One region of the Pseudoalteromonas sp. S2721 genome, then DNA from elsewhere that is predicted to be linked to it. Evidence: riboswitches for the same ligand, from Rfam matches in the RefSeq annotation. Region 1 holds a riboswitch; the other holds the start of a gene.
The links. A riboswitch is a leader RNA that binds a small molecule or an ion and turns the genes downstream of it on or off. The one in region 1 is predicted to bind lysine.
Positions count from the first base shown of each region.

Region 1 (9,161 bases):
CAGCTTCGAGCAAAATATAGGATTGATCTGACGAAAAGTAGAATTTTCGGGTTTCGTCTAAATCATGGCCATCCCATTCTGTTAAACGTAAATCATTAATCAGTGGAAATTGCAGGGCATTAATTACCGAGCTTTTACCGGTATTATTCGGTGCACAAATAGAGCTACTTTTATCCAGCGGGATCACGCATTTTGCATAGCCAGCGGTATTTAAAAGCGCAAGTTTGCTGAGTCCGTATAGGCTTTGGCTTTGCATTATTCGTCATCTCCTAGGTAGGTTTCTTCGTTTACTTCCATCAATGCATCGATATAACGATAAATAGGTGCTTGCAGCATAAAGCCGTTTTCTACTTCGCGAGCTAGACCTAAACGCACCATACGTAGGTAAACGTCTTTGCGTAAATCTGAGCCTGAGAAGATTTCTAATTGATCAAACAAATGCTTGTTGATTTGCACTAAGGTTTGCATTAGTTCAAGGTCGTTTACTTCGTCAAACAAGGCACGCATTGGATCTTTACCGGTATTGGCATAGTGCTCAATCAAGATGTAGATAGTCAGTGCGATGGCACGCGAAATTTTACCCATATTTGGGGTGCTTTCGTCGCTACCAAAATAGTAAAAGCCACGGCTATCATGTTGTAGGTCATGGCCAAGGGCGTTAAATAACGCGCGATAAGCATCAATGTGTTGATCAAGCTCTTGCCACATCAGCGTGTCTTGTTCGCTAATGTGGTAGCCTGATGTGAGCTTTTTATTAATAGCTTGCAGATGCGTTAAATCATCTAAATTAATATCTGTCATGGTTATTGCTCTGTTGCTTTTTTATCGTCAGCAATCGATGAGTTAAATGGATAAAGAGAGAAGTGTTGCTGGGCAATTTTTATTTTTACTTTCTCTTGGCTTTGGCTGATTTCAAGGTCGCCATCGCTAATCAATTTTTGATACAAGAACAGCATTTCGTCAGCTTCTAAATCTGGGTAACTTTCATCTAAGAAACTAAGCAGCGGCTGAGCTTTTTTGCTGGCTTTTTTAAAGCGTTTTCTAAATTGTGTTTTAACGTCGTTGTAATCAGGAATATGTGGGCTTTGGTAGGCGGGCACATCATCATGTTCAGGTAGTTGATATTCATCGTGCTCAAAGTCAACTAAGCCTGCCATATAGGCCACAATATGACGTTGCTGACCAAGTGAAAAACGTTGCGCGTCTGAGACAAAGTTAGGCTGTACTGCACTTAACATGTTATCGACGCCATTTTTACGCACTAAACCAAGCACTTTAGCCGCTTGACGCGTAATTAGGTTGTTACGGCGTAACTCTTCACGCAGTGGCATCAACATATCGGCGCTTTTACGTAAACTTTCACGGCCAACTAAATGCATTTCTAGAATACGAGTACGTAATTGTTCAAGCATGCGTTTGTCTTGGTATGACTTACCAAGGCGGTCAATTTGCTCTATTTGCGCGCTAATTTGCGCTTCGATGGTATTAAAGCAAGCGTGGAAGTCACCTCGAATATCAACCATTTCAAGCATAGGCTCGATGTATTCATCGAACGCTTCAATTACAGCCTTATAGCGTTTTTGCAGTGATTGCACTGCGTTATCTGCTTTCGCTTGCTCAACAATATTTAAAATCGCGTTTTCGTTGTGGGCAAACAATTTCATTATTTTGCGTACCCGATCATCCATAATACGGCTGAAGCGGCGAAGCTCGTCGTAATCTTCAATTTCACCCGCTTTAGCAAGGCGATTACCAAGGCGAGCTAAATCATCAACAAGCACACTAATTTCTTGGGCAAGACCTAAGTGTTCTTCTTGTAGCAAGAAAGTCGCAAAATCGGCGATCGCACGGTTGATTTCTAATTGCGATGATTTTGCCAGTGGAATGATAATATCTTGATTCAATAAACGATTTGTTTCTTTATAAATGCGTTCATTTGACCATGAAGGTTGTTTTTGTTTTATCGCATTTTGTACGTCTTTTAAGCTGAAATCAGCCATCTTAAAACGTTTAAATAGCAGTTCTAACACCCCCCAATGTTCAGTAAGGGTATTTAATAACTTTTTAGCTGGGATCATAAAGCTCCAGTAAATTCAGACTTTGGTGTTGGCGATTAGTAGTAAATTATGTAATTGAGAATAGTTTTATGCTTTCTATGCTGCTAGAATCCGCGCCGAAACACTCGACTTACAATTTTTACATTATTATAAAGGTTGTTCAAACACCATGGTAACCCCACTTATCCTAACCCTGATAGCGGTGGCATTTTTGCTTATCGTTATAGAGGATATTATCCATGTAAACAAGGCCAAAACGACGCTTTTTTTTGGCACTTTATGCTGGATTATCTTATTTATCTCTCCAATTCATGGGCAAAGCCCAGAAACCATACAACATCAACTGGATCACAACATATTAGAAATCGCGACTTTGTGGCTATTCTTAATGGCTGCGATGACCTTTGTAGCGTATTTAAACTCTAAAGGCTTTATCCAGAATATTGTTCATAAAATTATGCCAAATCAAATCAGTGAACGAAAGCTGATGTTTCTGATTGGTGGTTTTGCGTTTTTATTTTCATCTATTTCAGACAACATAACGGCAACTTTAATCTCGCTTGCGGTGGTGATGTCACTTAAATTAGATCCTAAAAAATTAATAAAATATGCAACCTTAATTGTATTTAGTGTTAACTCGGGTGGGGTGTCGTTGATCACCGGTGATGTGACAACCTTGATGATTTTCTTAGACGAAAAAGTCACCATTGCTAATCTACTATTGTTAATTGCCCCTGCACTGACAAGTGTTGCACTGCTGGCGGCAATGTTGTCGGTGGGTATGTCGGGTAATGTTGTGTTTGAAAAACAAGCTGCCCGTCGTATCGAAAAAACAGATATTACCATTGCGGTTATCTTCTTCTCTACCATCATAGCCACGTTAACTTTAAGCGTACTTTACAGTGTACCACCGCTATTAACCTTTTTATTTGGTTTATCACTTATGTTTTTGGTTGCGCAATTTTTAATGCGCAAAAAAGACGTCAACAAAAAAATCATCGATTATATTCGTGAAATTGAATACGACACCTTATTGTTCTTCGTCGGTGTGTTATTACTCGTTGGTGCATTAAAAGAAGTGGGCATGCTTGCTAAATTTACTCACTTATATGAGTTGATGGCACCGGAATATGCCAACTACCTGATGGGGCTATTATCAGCGGCGGTAGATAACGTACCTCTAACTGCAGCACTTTTAAAAGCTGATATTGTGATGAGCCCTCAGCAATGGCTGTCGTTTACTTACGCAACTGGGGTCGGTGGCTCAATGCTTATAATCGGCTCTGCGGCAGGTATTATTGCCATGAGTAAGGTAAAAGCACTAACCTTTATGAGCTATCTTAAAATGTCGGTTTATTTATTAATTGCTTATACCGTTGGTTATTACGGTTCGCACTTAGCGGGCAGTTTAATTTCATAAAACAACTTGACAGCTAGACGTCTAAACGTTAACTTTCGAAGCCTGCTTTTAACAGCAGGCTTTGTTATTTTAACCAGGTGTTAACTTAACATTCAGAAGAGGTGCGATACTTAGGTAATTAATGTGAGGTGACGAACGCCGATGACCATTAATGAGGGAAGTACTCGCCGAGAAAATTAACCGGACGTCACGGTTATTTTTCGGTTTATGGGGCTGAATCCTCAAAACTGTCACCAAACTAGGTGGAGAGCTTCTGGCATGGACTACTCTTTATTTTCAAAGCACCCCCTTGCCGAGTTCTTCTTGAATTACTGTGGATAGTTTTCCACAAAAGGAGACGACATGAATACCCAATTAGCCGCCAACACAAAATCAGATTACGTTGTTGCAAAATTTGGTGGCACCAGTGTAGCTAACTTTGATGCTATGAGCCGCTGCGCTGAAATCATTTGTGCTGATAATCAAGTACGTATTGTTGCTGTGAGTGCCAGTGCAGGCGTGACCAATCATTTAGTTGCATTGTGTAAAGCTGATTTGAGTGCGGCTGAGCGTGACGAGCACATTACTGGTGTAGTCGCCATTCAAGAAGCAATCTTGGCAGAGCTGTCGCTTGATGCTGATTTAGCACATGGCTTTAATGAAACGCTTAAGGCTTTTCAAAAGCTAGCATCAGACGGGGCTAAGTCAGTAGCAGATCAAGATGAACTATTGAGCTTTGGCGAGCGTTTGTCATCGTATTTATTTACTCAAGTATTACGCGGTCAAGGTCTTGATGCGGTGCGTTTTGATGTACGTAAAGTGCTAAAAACAGATAGCCAATTTGCTAAAGCTACCCCAAATGTTGCAGCAACCGCTGCGGCTGCTAAAGAGCATTTAGTGCCGCTACTTGATGACCATGTTGTGGTAACCCAAGGTTTTATTGGTAGCAATGAACATAATCAAACGACCACTTTAGGCCGTGGTGGTTCAGATTACAGTGCTGCATTACTCGCTGAAGCAATTAACGCAAAAAGCGTGCATATTTGGACCGATGTTGTGGGTATTTTCAGTACTGATCCGCGTTTATGCGCTAAAGCAAGCCCAATTGCACGCTTAAGCTTTGATGAAGCGGCAGAAATGGCAACGTTTGGTGCGAAAGTACTGCACCCTGCAACCATTTTACCTGCAAGCCGTAGCCATATTAGTGTGTTTGTTGGTTCAAGCCGTGAACCACAGTTAGGTGGTACATGGATTGAAAAAGAAAAATCTCAGCAACCAGGTATTCGTGCCGTAACACAGCGTAAAAATCAAATTCTGTTAACGGTTAAAAGCCCAGAAATGCTCCTTGCGAGTGGTTTCTTAGCTCGTGTATTCACCATTTTAAGTGAGTTTAATATTTCGGTTGATTTGGTTACTACCTCAGAGATCAGTGTTGCAATCACTTTAGATAACGCACCAAATGCATCACGCCCTGAGCTTGATCAAGCTTGTTTAGATAAGCTTTCTGAGTTTTGTCATGTGTCGGTTGAGAATAACTTAACGCTGGTGGCTTTAATTGGTTCTGAAATTCAATTACGTCAGCAAGAAATGAACTTAATGCAGGTATTGAGTGATTTTAATATTCGTTTAATTTGCCACGGTGCAAGTAAACATAATCTGTGTTTCTTAGTTGAGCAAAGTGAGTCAGATGAAGTCGTGCAGGCTATTCACAGCCGACTATTAGAAAGCCAAGTCGCGGCGTAAGTCGTTAAAATTAATAAAAGAGCACTGCCAGTCAGTGCTTTTTTGTGCCACAACACTTATATCAAACCCTTCAATAGAGTTACTGCTCGCGCTGAAATTATGTTTGCTCAATTCTTCGAATACATTAGGAGCAAGTAGTTTCGCAATCGGCTGAGCACTTGCTTTTGCAAGCGCTTCTTTTAATGTCCAAATTCTAAAAAAGCACTGTGCCTGTTCATCGGGAGCGTCAAAACGGCTAATTAAGTCAACTTCATCTTGATGATAAAAATGCTTTGCGAGTTTGATAAAAGGGCGAGGTTTACTGCTTTGTTCAATATCAAAACCAAATAGCTGCTGTTCGGGGTTAAGGGCTGCGCCAATCAAGCCATTTGAATGTGATAAACAGGTCCACACAGGTTCTCTAACCGGGGTATGTAATTTTAGCTTGCTGTCTTTGTCATCAAACTGGCTCGATATTTCACTGAGCGCTAAATCATCATGAGGGTAAGCATGTTGATACAAATACTTTAACGTTAGGCGAGTCGCTAAGTACTCTTGCTTTGCACTAGGCACTTTGCGTTTTTCAAGCACACTTAACTCAAACTCACTAAGTAATTTATCAAGGGGTAAACTTGCAACATCAATACGTGCTGCATGCATTAGCATAATTTTTTTGGCCGTTGTTTGGCTTTGCTGCTCGATGATAAGAGTATTCGAAAAGTAGTGACTGCTCATGGTTTAACGTTTACACGAAGGCTCGTATTTAGTTTTGTTTATTTTTACAGCAGATGCACATTTATAGGCACGAACAAACGCAAATAGTTTACGCAGTTGACTGTAATTATGGTTTAATGAGGAAAAATAATAACAGATTTGTAGATGTATGGCACAAGTTCGTGACGGCTTTCAAAGCCGATTAGGTTTCGTTTTAGCAGCTTCTGGTGCGGCGGTAGGTTTAGGTAATATTTGGGGCTTTCCAACACAAGCGGCAAACCATGGCGGCGGTGCATTTTTACTAGTTTACTTCATTGTTATCTTCTTATTAGCGCTTCCAGCTCTTTATACTGAGCTGTATTTAGGCCACCAAGCGCAAGCGAATCCAGTAAAAGCATTATCTAATGCATGGCAAGACACAGCGCCTAAAGTGGGCGCTGCAGCAGGCTATATTGGCCTCTTTGGTGCGGTTGTGATGCTTAGCTTTTATTCGATAGTTGCAGGGTGGATGCTCGCTTATGCGCTTGAGCCAGTCGCAAGCTTCTTTGGTTTTACTGAGTTAAGTAACTTTTTACACAGTGACTCTATGGCACGTAATTTTGTGTTTACGCCACTGATGCTTATTCTTACAGCGAGTATTATTTTAAAAGGCGTTAAATCAGGTATCGAGACTTGGTCACGTCGCTTAATGCCATTATTGCTAGTGTTATTAGTGGCATTAATTGCTTATATCGCGACCCTAGATGGTGCGATGGATGGTTTTGCAGCCTATTTAGTGCCAGATTTTACTCAAATTCTTGATGCAAACTTAATTATTGCGGCAATGGGACAAGCGTTCTTTTCATTGTCTTTAGGTGTTGGTTGTATGATGGTTTACGGCTCTTATTTAAAACCAGATGCCAACCTACCTAAATTAACTGGCACTGTGGCATTGCTTGATACTGGTGTAGCCTTTTTAGCGGGTTTATTGATTATTCCGGCTATTTTTGTTGCTCAACATAACGGTGTAGAGGTATTTAGCGGTGGTAAATTGGTGGGTGAAGGGCAGTTAATTTTTGCGATTTTACCTGAACTGTTTAGCACAATGGGCCAAGTGGGTTTACTCGTTGGTTTATTATTTTTTGTATTAATGTCGATTGCCTCAGTGACGTCAACTATTTCATCGACCGAAATTCCAGTTGCATTTTTAGTTGAGAATCACAGTATTGAGCGCAAAAAAGCGACCTTATTTGTAACCCTAATCGTGTTTATTGCCTCATCACTGATTATCTTAAACTTTGACTGGTTATTTGGCTTAGTTATTATGGTGCTTACACAGTACCAATTACCTTTAATGGGGCTGTTCTATTTCATTACTGTTGGTTGGTTATGGCAGCGTGGTAATAAATTGCATCAAGTATCGAGCGGCCCTCATTATTGGTTTGCCCAGTACATTCGCTTTATCTGCCCGTTATTAATGACGGCGGTATTCGTGAACGTGGCGTTGTTGAAATAGAGGTTTGAGTTGCGAGTTACAAGTTTCTAGTTTCAAGGTGAAAGAAAAAAGTAAAAGGCGTGAGGTTTAAACTCACGCCTTTTTTAATTTAAGGTGCATTTGCCTTATATAACTTCGTTAGTTAATGGTAAGCCTTGGCTTATTTCATTGGCACTTTGTAATGTGGTACAGGCTATTTCGCTAAGTGCTTCTTGGGTGAAGAAGCCTTGGTGGCCTGTCACTAACACATTCGGAAAACTAATAAGGCGTGAAAAAATATCGTCTTGCATGATTTCTTCACGGTGATCTTTAAAGAATAACTCTGACTCTTGTTCGTACACATCTAGGCCTAGGTGTCCAAGCTTTTTAGACTTAAGCGCCTGAATACATGCTTGGCTATCAAGAAGTGCACCACGAGAGGTGTTAATCAGCATGACACCGTCTTTCATTTTCTCAAATGCGCTAGCATCAATTAAATGATGGGTGTGCTCGTTGAGCGGGCAGTGCAATGAGATGACATCACTTTGGGTGAGCAATGTGTCTAAATCGCACAGGGTATAAGGGCCTTCACCAGCCATTGGGTCGCAAACGAGTACCTTAGCTCCAAAGCCATTTAAAATATTAACCAGTGCTAAACCGATTTTGCCACAGCCAATGATCCCAATCGTTTTTTTAAACAGATTAAAACCAAGTAAACCGTTTAAATCAAAGTTACCTTCACGTACACGGTTAAAGGCTTTGTGGGTTTTTCGGTTGAGCGTTAGCATAAGGGCAATACAATGCTCTGCTACTGCTTCTGGGCTATATGCAGGGACGCGGCAAACCTTGATGTTATGCTCTTTGGCAGCATCAAGGTCTACATTATTGAAGCCTGCACAGCGTAATAAGATTGCTTTAATGCCAACAGCCGCCATATCTGCAATGACGTGTTTGTCGACCGTATCGTTAACAAACACGCACACTGCATCGAAACCTTGGCAGAGGGGGGTGGTATTTCTGTTTAAGGATTGCTCAAAATAACTGAGCGAAACAGACTCAGCGTATTCAGTTAGATTCCTTTCAAAAAACGGTTGCTCATACTTTTGCGCACTGAATAAGGCCAGTTTCATCATTTAAATTACTCTCTATCACCATTTTGAGGGTTTCGGGTTTGGTGCGCGGGGCATATCGCGCAACGAGTTGACCTTCTGAGTTTATAAGAAATTTGGTGAAATTCCATTTAATTGCGCGGTTTTGTGCAATTCCACGGGTATGGCACTTTAAATAATTAAATAAAGGGTGAGCGTCAGGCCCGTTGACTAACACCTTGTTAAAAATAGGAAAGCTGACATCAAAGTGTTGCTGATAAAAGGCTTTAAGTTCATTGCCTTCAAGTGGCTCATTATGGCCAAATTGATTACAGGCAAAACCGAGTACGGTAAATCCTTGCTGTTTATATTCTTGATAGAGTTTTTCAAGGCTTGCCATTTGCACTGAAAAATTACATTTGCTGGCAATATTGACAATAAGTGCTGTTTTTCCTTGTAGCGATTCAAGGCTGAAGTTTTCACCAGATGCAAGCTGGGCATTGAAACGATATATACTATCCATGTTTTACCTGTGTGTTTTTTAACGGTTTAAATGAACTTTTTTTCATTCGCTTTTTAGTTATTCGGTTGAGATAATGAAATTGTTACTAATTTATCACTCAAATAGGTCAGTTTTATGTCAATGAAAGTCGCCTTCATCGGATTAGGTGTAATGGGTTACCCAATGGCGGGTCACCTTGCCAACGCAGGTCACAACGTGACAGTTT
Region 1 covers NZ_PNCZ01000004.1:110,339-119,499, reverse strand. The annotation lists gene CWC02_RS01065 (Mks condensin complex protein MksF) at 1-256, opposite strand, end outside; gene CWC02_RS01060 (condensin complex protein MksE) at 256-801, opposite strand; gene CWC02_RS01055 (MksB family condensin complex protein) at 804-2,078, opposite strand; gene nhaD (sodium:proton antiporter NhaD) at 2,227-3,477, shown strand; lysine riboswitch at 3,566-3,738, shown strand; gene lysC (lysine-sensitive aspartokinase 3) at 3,820-5,199, shown strand; gene CWC02_RS01040 (4'-phosphopantetheinyl transferase family protein) at 5,176-5,913, opposite strand; gene CWC02_RS01035 (sodium-dependent transporter) at 6,062-7,387, shown strand; gene CWC02_RS01030 (2-hydroxyacid dehydrogenase) at 7,492-8,475, opposite strand; gene CWC02_RS01025 (glutathione peroxidase) at 8,441-8,956, opposite strand; gene CWC02_RS01020 (NAD(P)-dependent oxidoreductase) at 9,071-9,161, shown strand, end outside.

Region 2 (9,161 bases), on a different contig from region 1:
GTACCATACGCACGCCAGCATCGGCTGCAAAGCCTTGTGGAGCTAAGTTGTGCTTATCAACAAAACCACCCGGGAACTCAGTGTTTGTGCCATTTTTAAAGGCTTCTAAAATGCCTTGTTTAACTTCAACATTGGCGTGCCAGTTGCCGTTCTCGTCTTGTGTTGCCGCGCGAACTGCGCCTGATTCTAAGTTGTTTAATAATTCTAACCAGCTCATGATAAAACCTGTTTTTAGTTCCAAGATAAAATTGTGTTGTTTGCGTGGGTGATGCTGTCTGTTTGCTCAAGCTCTAAATGCGTAAGCGGCGGACGTAAATGCGGGGTATTTATTTTACCTTGCAGGTGCATCAGTACTTTTACGGGGATTGGATTTGCCACAGCGAATAAACTTTGAATCGCTTGCGACCAATCGGTGAATAGATTTGGGTATTGACCACTTAAACTGCGTTTAACAAACTCATGGGTTTGACTCGGCCAAGCATTCGCGGCAACCGAAACTAAACCTTTTGCTCCAGCTTGAGCAAAATACGGCATAAGAGCATCATCGCCACTAAATATGGCCAGTGTTGGCGATGCCGTTCTAAAGCCTTCAAATTTGCTAATGTCGCCACTGGCTTCTTTTAAAGCCCAAAGATTTTTGTGGTCAGCAAGGTTTTTGATCACCTGCGGTGAAATCTCAACTGCACTGCGTCCAGGTACGTTATACAGCATACAAGGGTGGTTACTTGCGTTTAGTAGGCTTTCAAACCAATGCGTTTGGCCAACAACCCCAGGTTTTGCATACAGAGGTGAACCCAATAGATAGCCATGAATAGGTAGTTGGTTGCAGTATTCAACCCAAGCAACTTGTTGTTTGAGGTTCATGCCGCCCACAGCAACCATGAGTGGTACACTCGGTGCTAATTGGCAAACATGCTCAACGATGGCTTGTTGCTCTTTGAGTGAAAGCGCCAGTCCTTCACCGGTACTGCCAAGCAATAAAATGCCGTTATTTGCATCTTGTTGCTCTGCGACCAGTTGTTCAAGGGCCGTGTAATCGACCTCGCCAGATTCAGAAAATGGCGTGACAAGCGCTGTCCATAATGGATAGTCGTTTAAATCAAAATTGTTGATCATCTCTCACGAACTTATAAGGTATTCGAAGAGTTTATGCGGGAACATTTGAATGGAGCCGCATGTCGTCGTTCGAACAAGGTATAATTCGAAGAGCGAATGGGCTTAAAATAATAAAGACGCGACGGCCTTATTATACTAAGACCAGAAGCTCTCCACCAAACTAATCAATAGCACTTTGCTATTGTTGGTGACAGTCGCTGGGATTCAGCCCAGTCGCCCGAAATAAGCACCTCACAAACGGTGTTACTTCTCGGCGTTAATTCCCCTCACGTATGATCAACAGAGTCTGTGCTCTTCCCATACGCTACCTGAATAACGCACCTCTTCCAGCCCTTTATGCTCGCTTTAAAGGTTAAAGCCAACATACTTAAATAGGGTATTTGCAGCGATTAAAGCATTTTAGCCGTCTAGGTGTCAAGGCGAGGAATTTGTTTTTTAGTGACCGAATTTGCAACATGGTTACGTATAACCGTGTTTTTACGTACACTTAGCGCTAACCAAATCAATTGGAAAAATGATGGAAAAATTTAACGATATTTATCAACGAGCCGTATCTCGAAAGGGCAGTGAAGAAATGCTGCAAGCACTGTTATCAAACCCGCTCGACGATGCTGATATTGCTAAAATGCATGACGATTTATGGTTAGAAGAGTTCACGCGTAAAGTCTTTCAAAGCGGTTTTTATTGGTCTGTTATCAATAATAAATGGGCTGGTTTTCGTGATGTGTTTTGGGATTTCAGTGTAGAAAAATTGTTGATGATGCCGCCAGATATGCTCGAGCAAAAAGCCAGTGATGAGCGAATTGTTCGTAATTTTAAAAAAGTACAAACGATCCCAGAAAATGCGTACATGATCCACGAAGTTGCTGAGAAGCATGGCAGCTTTAGCCAATTTATTGCAGATTGGCCTACTGACAATATTATTGGTTTGTGGGCTTATCTTAAAAAGCATGGTGCGCGTTTAGGGGGAAATACTGGCCCATACGCTTTACGAGCGCTTGGTAAAGATACTTTTTTACTTTCTCGGGATGTAGAAGCCTATTTGCGTGCCCATGAGTTGATAGATGGCGGCTTACAAACTAAAAAGTCACTGCAAGCAGCGCAAGATTTTTTCAACGAATTACAACAGCAAAGCGGTTACAGCCTGCAGGCACTAAGCCAACTAGTGGCCTATGGTGTAGGCGATAATCGTGTGGGTGTCGCAACACGTTAAGGACAGTTATGAAACTGCAAACTCGATACACAGATATTAGTGAACTACTTGCTATCAAGGATATGCCGAGCGCTGTTGCCGAGCCGCAATTACTGCTATTTAATGACAAGCTAGCTGATAATTTCGCAATTAAACACGACAGCGAATTTTTAGCTAAATTGCTATCTGGTTCAACGATAGATAACGACGTTGCGCCGGTTGCTCTTGGTTACTCAGGTCATCAATTTGGTCATTTTTCACCGCGTCTTGGTGATGGTAGAGCGCATTTACTTGGTGCTATTGCAGATAAAGATGGCACATTGTGGGACTTGCAGCTAAAAGGCGCTGGAGCAACAGTGTTCTCGCGCGGTGGTGATGGTCGCTGTGCCATTGGTCCAGCTGTTCGAGAGTACATTATGAGTGAGGCACTTCATGCGCTTGGCATCGCAACTACGCGCTGTTTAGCTGTGGTTACAACTGGCGAAACGGTATATCGTCAGCCACCACGCCCGGGGGCAGTTGTTACTCGCCTAGCTAAAAGTCACATCCGTGTTGGTTCATTTCAATACTTAGCTACACAAGGTGATATAGAAGGGCTAGAGAAGCTCGTTGATTACGCAATTAATTGTCATTTTCCAGACATTAGCAGTACGGGTGAGCAGCGTTATATTGAGTTTTTAACTGCTGTACTCGATAAGCAAATAGAGCTGGTTATCAGTTGGATGCGAATTGGCTTTATACACGGTGTGATGAACACAGATAATACCTTGATTAGTGGTGAAACCATTGACTATGGCCCTTGTGCGATGATGAATCAGTTTGACCTAGACACGGTATTTAGTTCGATTGACCATCAAGGGCGTTATGCATTTGGAAATCAACCGAATATTGCTAATTGGAATATTGCACGCTTGGCTGAAAGCTTAATTCCGTTATTTGCTGATCAAGAGAGTGCCGTCGAACAACTCTCACCGGTTGTAAATGGCTTTGCAGCTAAATTTAATGATGCATTTAATACTATGTGGCAGCAGAAATTAGGATTAGCAGGTCAGCACGAAGGCGATCATGCTTTAGTTTCAGAGTTGCTAGGTTTAATGAAGCAACATCAGCTCGATTATACTAATACTTTCAATGCTCTGACTGAATCTTTACTTGCGGATTTCGCAATTCCAACTAGTTTAAAAGAGTGGCATAAAAAGTGGAACGTGAGGATTTCGTCTAAAAGTTATGAAACTATGCGCGCTGTTAATCCTGCAGTCATTCCACGTAATCATACTATTGAAATGATCCTAGCGGAATACGAAGCATCGGGAGAAAGTTCATTAAAAGACGCCTTTTTAGAAGCATTTAACGATCCATATGTTTACGATGAGCGTCACTTTGAATGGCTTCAGGCCCCAAAAGATTATGATAAAAATTATCAAACTTTTTGTGGGACCTAGTCATTTAAATTAACTAGGAAAATTCCTATTTATTGAATTTAACTGTATGCTGATTGAGCGCTCTAATAGGCGGTGGTATTATAGATTTTAGGCTAATCTATTGCTTTAAAAGATGATCTCATACGGTATTCGAAGCTGGTTTGGTCATACATTTAATCGCTTATCTACGAAATTAGGCTAGGCTATTATTAGTACCTTAATAGTTATGGATTAATTAATAAGTTGAATGTCAATGCAAAGTAACTAATCGTTTTTTGTATTGTTAAAGTTTTGATTACTCAAAAAATACGAGCTCTTACGAGCTTTATTATGAAAATGGGAAGGAAACAATGAAACTGAAATCACTGACTATAGCTTTGGCACTTGCTGCAACTAGTGCTTCAACATTTGCTGCTGATAAAGAAGGTTTTTATATCGGCGCATTTGGCGATTACTATGATAATTCATGGGAAAATGTTCGCGATTACGCACCAGGCGGCCTTGATGTTGATGATTCAACAGGCTGGGGTTTAGAGCTGGGTTATCGCTTTAGCGATTACTGGAGTGCTCGCTTAGAATATGCTGATATGGATTTTGACTGGACCGCTGAACTAAACGATGGCACATCGATGAGCGGTTCTGAAAGTGGTAAGCGCTACGGTATTGATGGTTTATATCACTTCGGTGGTGGCCCATTTTACGGTATTTTTGGTTTGAAAAACCTTGATGCTGTTGATGAGGATTTAATGTTTGCAAACGTTGGTGCTGGCTACCAACACTACTTCACAGATAACTTTGCTTTCAATGCCGAAACTTCTTTGTACCAAGGCCTTGATCGTGGTTATACCGATGTGGGTGCTAAGTTAGGTTTAAGCTATATCTTTGGTGATCAAAGCAGCTCTGCGGCTCCTGTTGAGCCAGCTCCTGTAGTAAGTGGACCTACAGATAGCGATAACGATGGCGTAATGGACGCTGATGACCAATGCGCAAATACACCAATGACTGATGCGGTAGATAGCAAGGGCTGTACTCTTTATGAAGAAAAAGAGGCAACAATCACTTTACTAGTTACTTTCCCGCATGATGTTGCAGAAGTACCAAATAAATACTTCAGCGATATTGCTGATGTTGCAGCATTTATGAAAGAAAACGAAGGCACATCAGTTGTTCTTGAAGGTCATGCATCAGCAGTTGGTGATGCGGATTACAACATGAAGCTTTCTGAAAAACGTGCTAAAGATGTAGCTGAAGAGTTAGTTAAAGACGGTATCTCATCAGATAGAATCTCTACGGTTGGTTATGGTGAAGAACGCCTGAAGAACAAAGCATATACGCTTGAAGCGCATGCAGAAAATCGTCGTGTTGAAGCACAAATTAGTACGGTTGAACGTGTAAAGGTTATGCGTAAGTAATAGATTACTATTAGCTTATTGTAATTTATTAATAATCTTGAGATTAAAGCTGAACTATTTTTATGGTTCAGCTTTTTTTATACCTTAAAAACGCATTTACTTTTTTAATAAACGCGATACTCTTAAAGGTATACGGCATGGTATAAAAATAAGGTACACTTATATTGATTTGAATCATCGCAGCAAATGGGTGATTATTGTACTATGTTCTTATTGTTATCTCGTGTAATTATCACTAGGTAAATTAGAGTTTTTTTGAGCACTGTTAATTTGGTATGCCATTCAATGGCATTTCGACGGTGCTAAACGTCACTTTTTTAGGTGGTGTTTTGAAATTAACAAATTTATTGTAGTTTTAGTTTATTAAGTTTGGATTAATTACTCATCATCTATCTTGACAGAGTTTAGGCTACACAGCCTTTAGTTACTTAAATGGAAGGGAAGGAAACATGAAACTAAAATCACTAACTATAGCTTTAGCTCTTGCTGCAACAAGTGCTTCTAGCTTCGCTGCTGAAAAGCAAGGTTTTTATATTGGTGCGTTTGGCGATTACTATGATAATTCATGGGAAAATGTTCGTGACTACGCACCAGGCGGTCTTGATGTTGATGATTCAACAGGCTGGGGTCTAGAGTTAGGTTACCGCTTCAGTGATTACTGGAGTGCGCGTCTAGAATACGCTGATATGGATTTTGACTGGAAAGCTGAATTAAACGACGGTACGTCGATGAGTGGTTCAGAAAGTGGTAAGCGTTACGGTATTGATGGTCTTTACCACTTTGGTGGTGGTCCTTTCTACGGTATTTTTGGTTTAAAAAATCTTGATGCGGTTGATGAAGATTTAATGTTTGCTAATGTGGGTGCAGGTTATCAACACTACTTTACAGAGCATTTCGCATTTAATGCAGAAACGTCTTTATACCAAGGCCTAGATCGTGGTTATACAGATGTGGGTGCTAAATTAGGTCTTAGCTACATCTTCGGTGCTCAAAGCGCGCCAGCTGAGCCTGTAGAGCCTGCTCCTACGGTTGTTCCTGTTGCTGTAGAACCAGTAGATAGCGATGGCGATAATATCCCTGATGCAGACGATCAATGTGCAAATACACCAATGACTGACGCTGTTGATGGCACTGGTTGTACGCTATATGAAGATCGTGAAGTAACTAAGAGCTTACTAATCACGTTCCCTAACAACACATCTAAAGTATCTCAACAATACCTAGATGATATTGATGCTGCAGCAGCATTCTTAAAAGAGCACCCAGGTACTGACGTAGTGCTTGAAGGCCACTCTTCATCAGTAGGTAAAGCTGACTACAATAAGTGGTTATCTAAGAAACGTGCTGATGCGGTTGCTAAGAAACTAATCGAAGATGGCATTGATCCAATGCGTCTAACTACTGTTGGTATGGGTGAAGAGCGTCTTAAAAACCCAGCTAACACACCAGAAGCTCACGCCGAAAACCGTCGTGTTGAAGCGAAAGTAACTGTCATTGAACGTGTTAAAGTAGAGCGTTAATCTAACTCTTTACGCAAATTTTAAAAACCCAGCCTAGTGCTGGGTTTTTTCTTTTCTAAGTACTAGGAATTGGTTAGATAGGAATGATTCTTAATAAATATTCATTTGAATAGCGTTTTTTTCTAGTACTATTCATGATATTTATAGTGACTATTAAACTCCTTACTTACCGCATGGATTTTCATCTATACTTAAAAGCTTTATAATTAACTGTCAGAATACTATAAGTACTGGGTCTTAATTGGTATTTAGCTTAATACTACCGAGTACTTTCACGTCACCAAGAGGGCAATATTGTGCTACAAGAATATCGTAAACACGTAGAAGAACGTGCCGCGTTAGGTATCGTACCAGCGCCATTAGATGCTCAGCAAACGGCTGATCTTATTGAATTAATCAAAAATCCACCGGCAGGTGAAGAAGAGTTTATCGTTGATCTTCTAGTTAACCGTGTACCACCAGGTGTTGATGATGCTGCTTACATCAAAGCAGGTTTCTTGGCTGCAGTTGCAAAAGGTGAAGCGAGCTCTCCACTTGTATCAAAAGAAAAAGCAGCTGAGCTACTTGGTACTATGCTAGGTGGTTACAACATCGCGCCTATGATTGACCTTTTAGATGACGAAGCGTTAGCGCCAATCGTTGTTAAAGGTTTATCAAACACATTATTAATGTTTGATGCTTTTTATGATGTAGAAGAAAAAGCGAAAGCGGGTAACGAATTTGCTAAGCAAGTAATCGAATCTTGGGCAAATGCTGAGTGGTTTGTGAACAAGCCTGCAGTTGCTGAAAAAATCTCAGTTACCGTATTCAAAGTAACTGGCGAAACAAATACTGATGATCTTTCACCTGCTCCAGATGCATGGTCTCGCCCTGATATTCCACTACACGCTTTAGCAATGCTGAAGAACGAACGTGATGGTATCAATCCTGAAAAGCCAGGTGAAGTTGGTCCAATCTCACAACTAGAAGAGCTTAAAACGAAAGGTTTACCTCTTGCATACGTTGGTGATGTAGTTGGTACGGGTTCATCTCGTAAATCTGCAACTAACTCTGTACTTTGGTTCATGGGTGATGATATTCCTCACGTACCGAACAAACGCGTTGGTGGTGTATGTTTAGGCGGTAAAATCGCTCCTATCTTCTTCAACACAATGGAAGACTCTGGTGCATTACCAATCGAACTACCTGTTGATGAGCTAAACATGGGTGACCAAATCGATATCTTCCCATACGAAGGTGTTGTTAAGCGTTACGGTACTGATGAAGTAATCTCGACTTTCTCTCTTAAATCAGACGTAATCCTTGATGAAGTGCGTGCTGGTGGTCGTATTCCACTGATCATTGGTCGTGGCTTAACTGATAAAGCACGTGCATCACTAGGTATGGAAGCAGAAGATATCTTCCGTAAGCCTGCGCTTGTAACTGACTCTGGTAAAGGCTTCACATTAGCTCAGAAGATGGTTGGTAAAGCATGTAACATGCCTGGCGTACGTCCTGGTCAATACTGTGAGCCGAAAATGACAACTGTTGGTTCGCAAGATACAACAGGTCCTATGACACGTGACGAACTTAAAGACCTTGCGTGTTTAGGTTTCTCTGCAGACTTAACAATGCAGTCTTTCTGTCATACATCAGCTTATCCTAAGCCAATCGACGTAAACACTCACCACACACTTCCTGATTTCATCATGAACCGTGGCGGTGTATCACTACGTCCTGGTGACGGTGTAATCCACTCATGGTTAAACCGTATGTTATTACCAGATACAGTAGGTACTGGTGGTGACTCACATACTCGTTTCCCTCTAGGTATTTCATTCCCAGCGGGTTCAGGTGCGGTAGCATTCGCAGCAGCAACAGGTGTAATGCCTCTTGATATGCCTGAGTCAATCTTAGTACGTTTCAAAGGTGAAATGCAGCCAGGTATCACACTACGTGACCTAGTTCATGCTATCCCTTACTACGGTATCAAAGAAGGTCTTCTTACAGTTGAGAAGAAAGGTAAGATCAACGAATTCTCTGGTCGCGTACTAGAAATCGAAGGTGTTGAGCACCTAACAGTTGAGCAAGCTTTCGAACTTTCTGATGCATCAGCTGAGCGTTCAGCGGCAGGTTGTACTGTTAAACTTTCTAAAGAGTCTATCGCTGAATACCTTGAGTCAAACATCGTAATGCTTAAGTGGATGATCTCTGAAGGTTACGGCGATGTTCGTACTATTGAGCGTCGTATCACAGCAATGCAAGAGTGGTTAGCTAACCCAGAACTTATGGAAGCTGATGCAGATGCAGAGTACAAGCACGTACTTGAAATCGATCTTGCAGACATCAAAGAGCCAATCCTTTGTGCTCCAAATGACCCAGATGATGCGCGTCTTCTTTCTGACGTAACTGGCGAGAAAATCGACGAAGTATTCATCGGTTCTTGTATGACTAACATCGGTCACTTCCGTGCTGCAGGTAAACTACTAGATGGTTTCAGTGGCCGTATCCCAACTCAACT
Region 2 covers NZ_PNCZ01000024.1:45,290-54,450, reverse strand. The annotation lists gene CWC02_RS10120 (2,3,4,5-tetrahydropyridine-2,6-dicarboxylate N-succinyltransferase) at 1-217, opposite strand, end outside; gene dapA (4-hydroxy-tetrahydrodipicolinate synthase) at 232-1,116, opposite strand; lysine riboswitch at 1,254-1,450, opposite strand; gene CWC02_RS10110 (DNA-3-methyladenine glycosylase I) at 1,634-2,329, shown strand; gene CWC02_RS10105 (protein adenylyltransferase SelO) at 2,338-3,750, shown strand; gene CWC02_RS10100 (OmpA family protein) at 4,080-5,141, shown strand; gene CWC02_RS10095 (OmpA family protein) at 5,591-6,661, shown strand; gene acnB (bifunctional aconitate hydratase 2/2-methylisocitrate dehydratase) at 6,958-9,161, shown strand, end outside.
Region 2: linked by a shared signal. The riboswitch ahead of dapA (4-hydroxy-tetrahydrodipicolinate synthase) and the one ahead of lysC (lysine-sensitive aspartokinase 3) in region 1 are both predicted to bind lysine.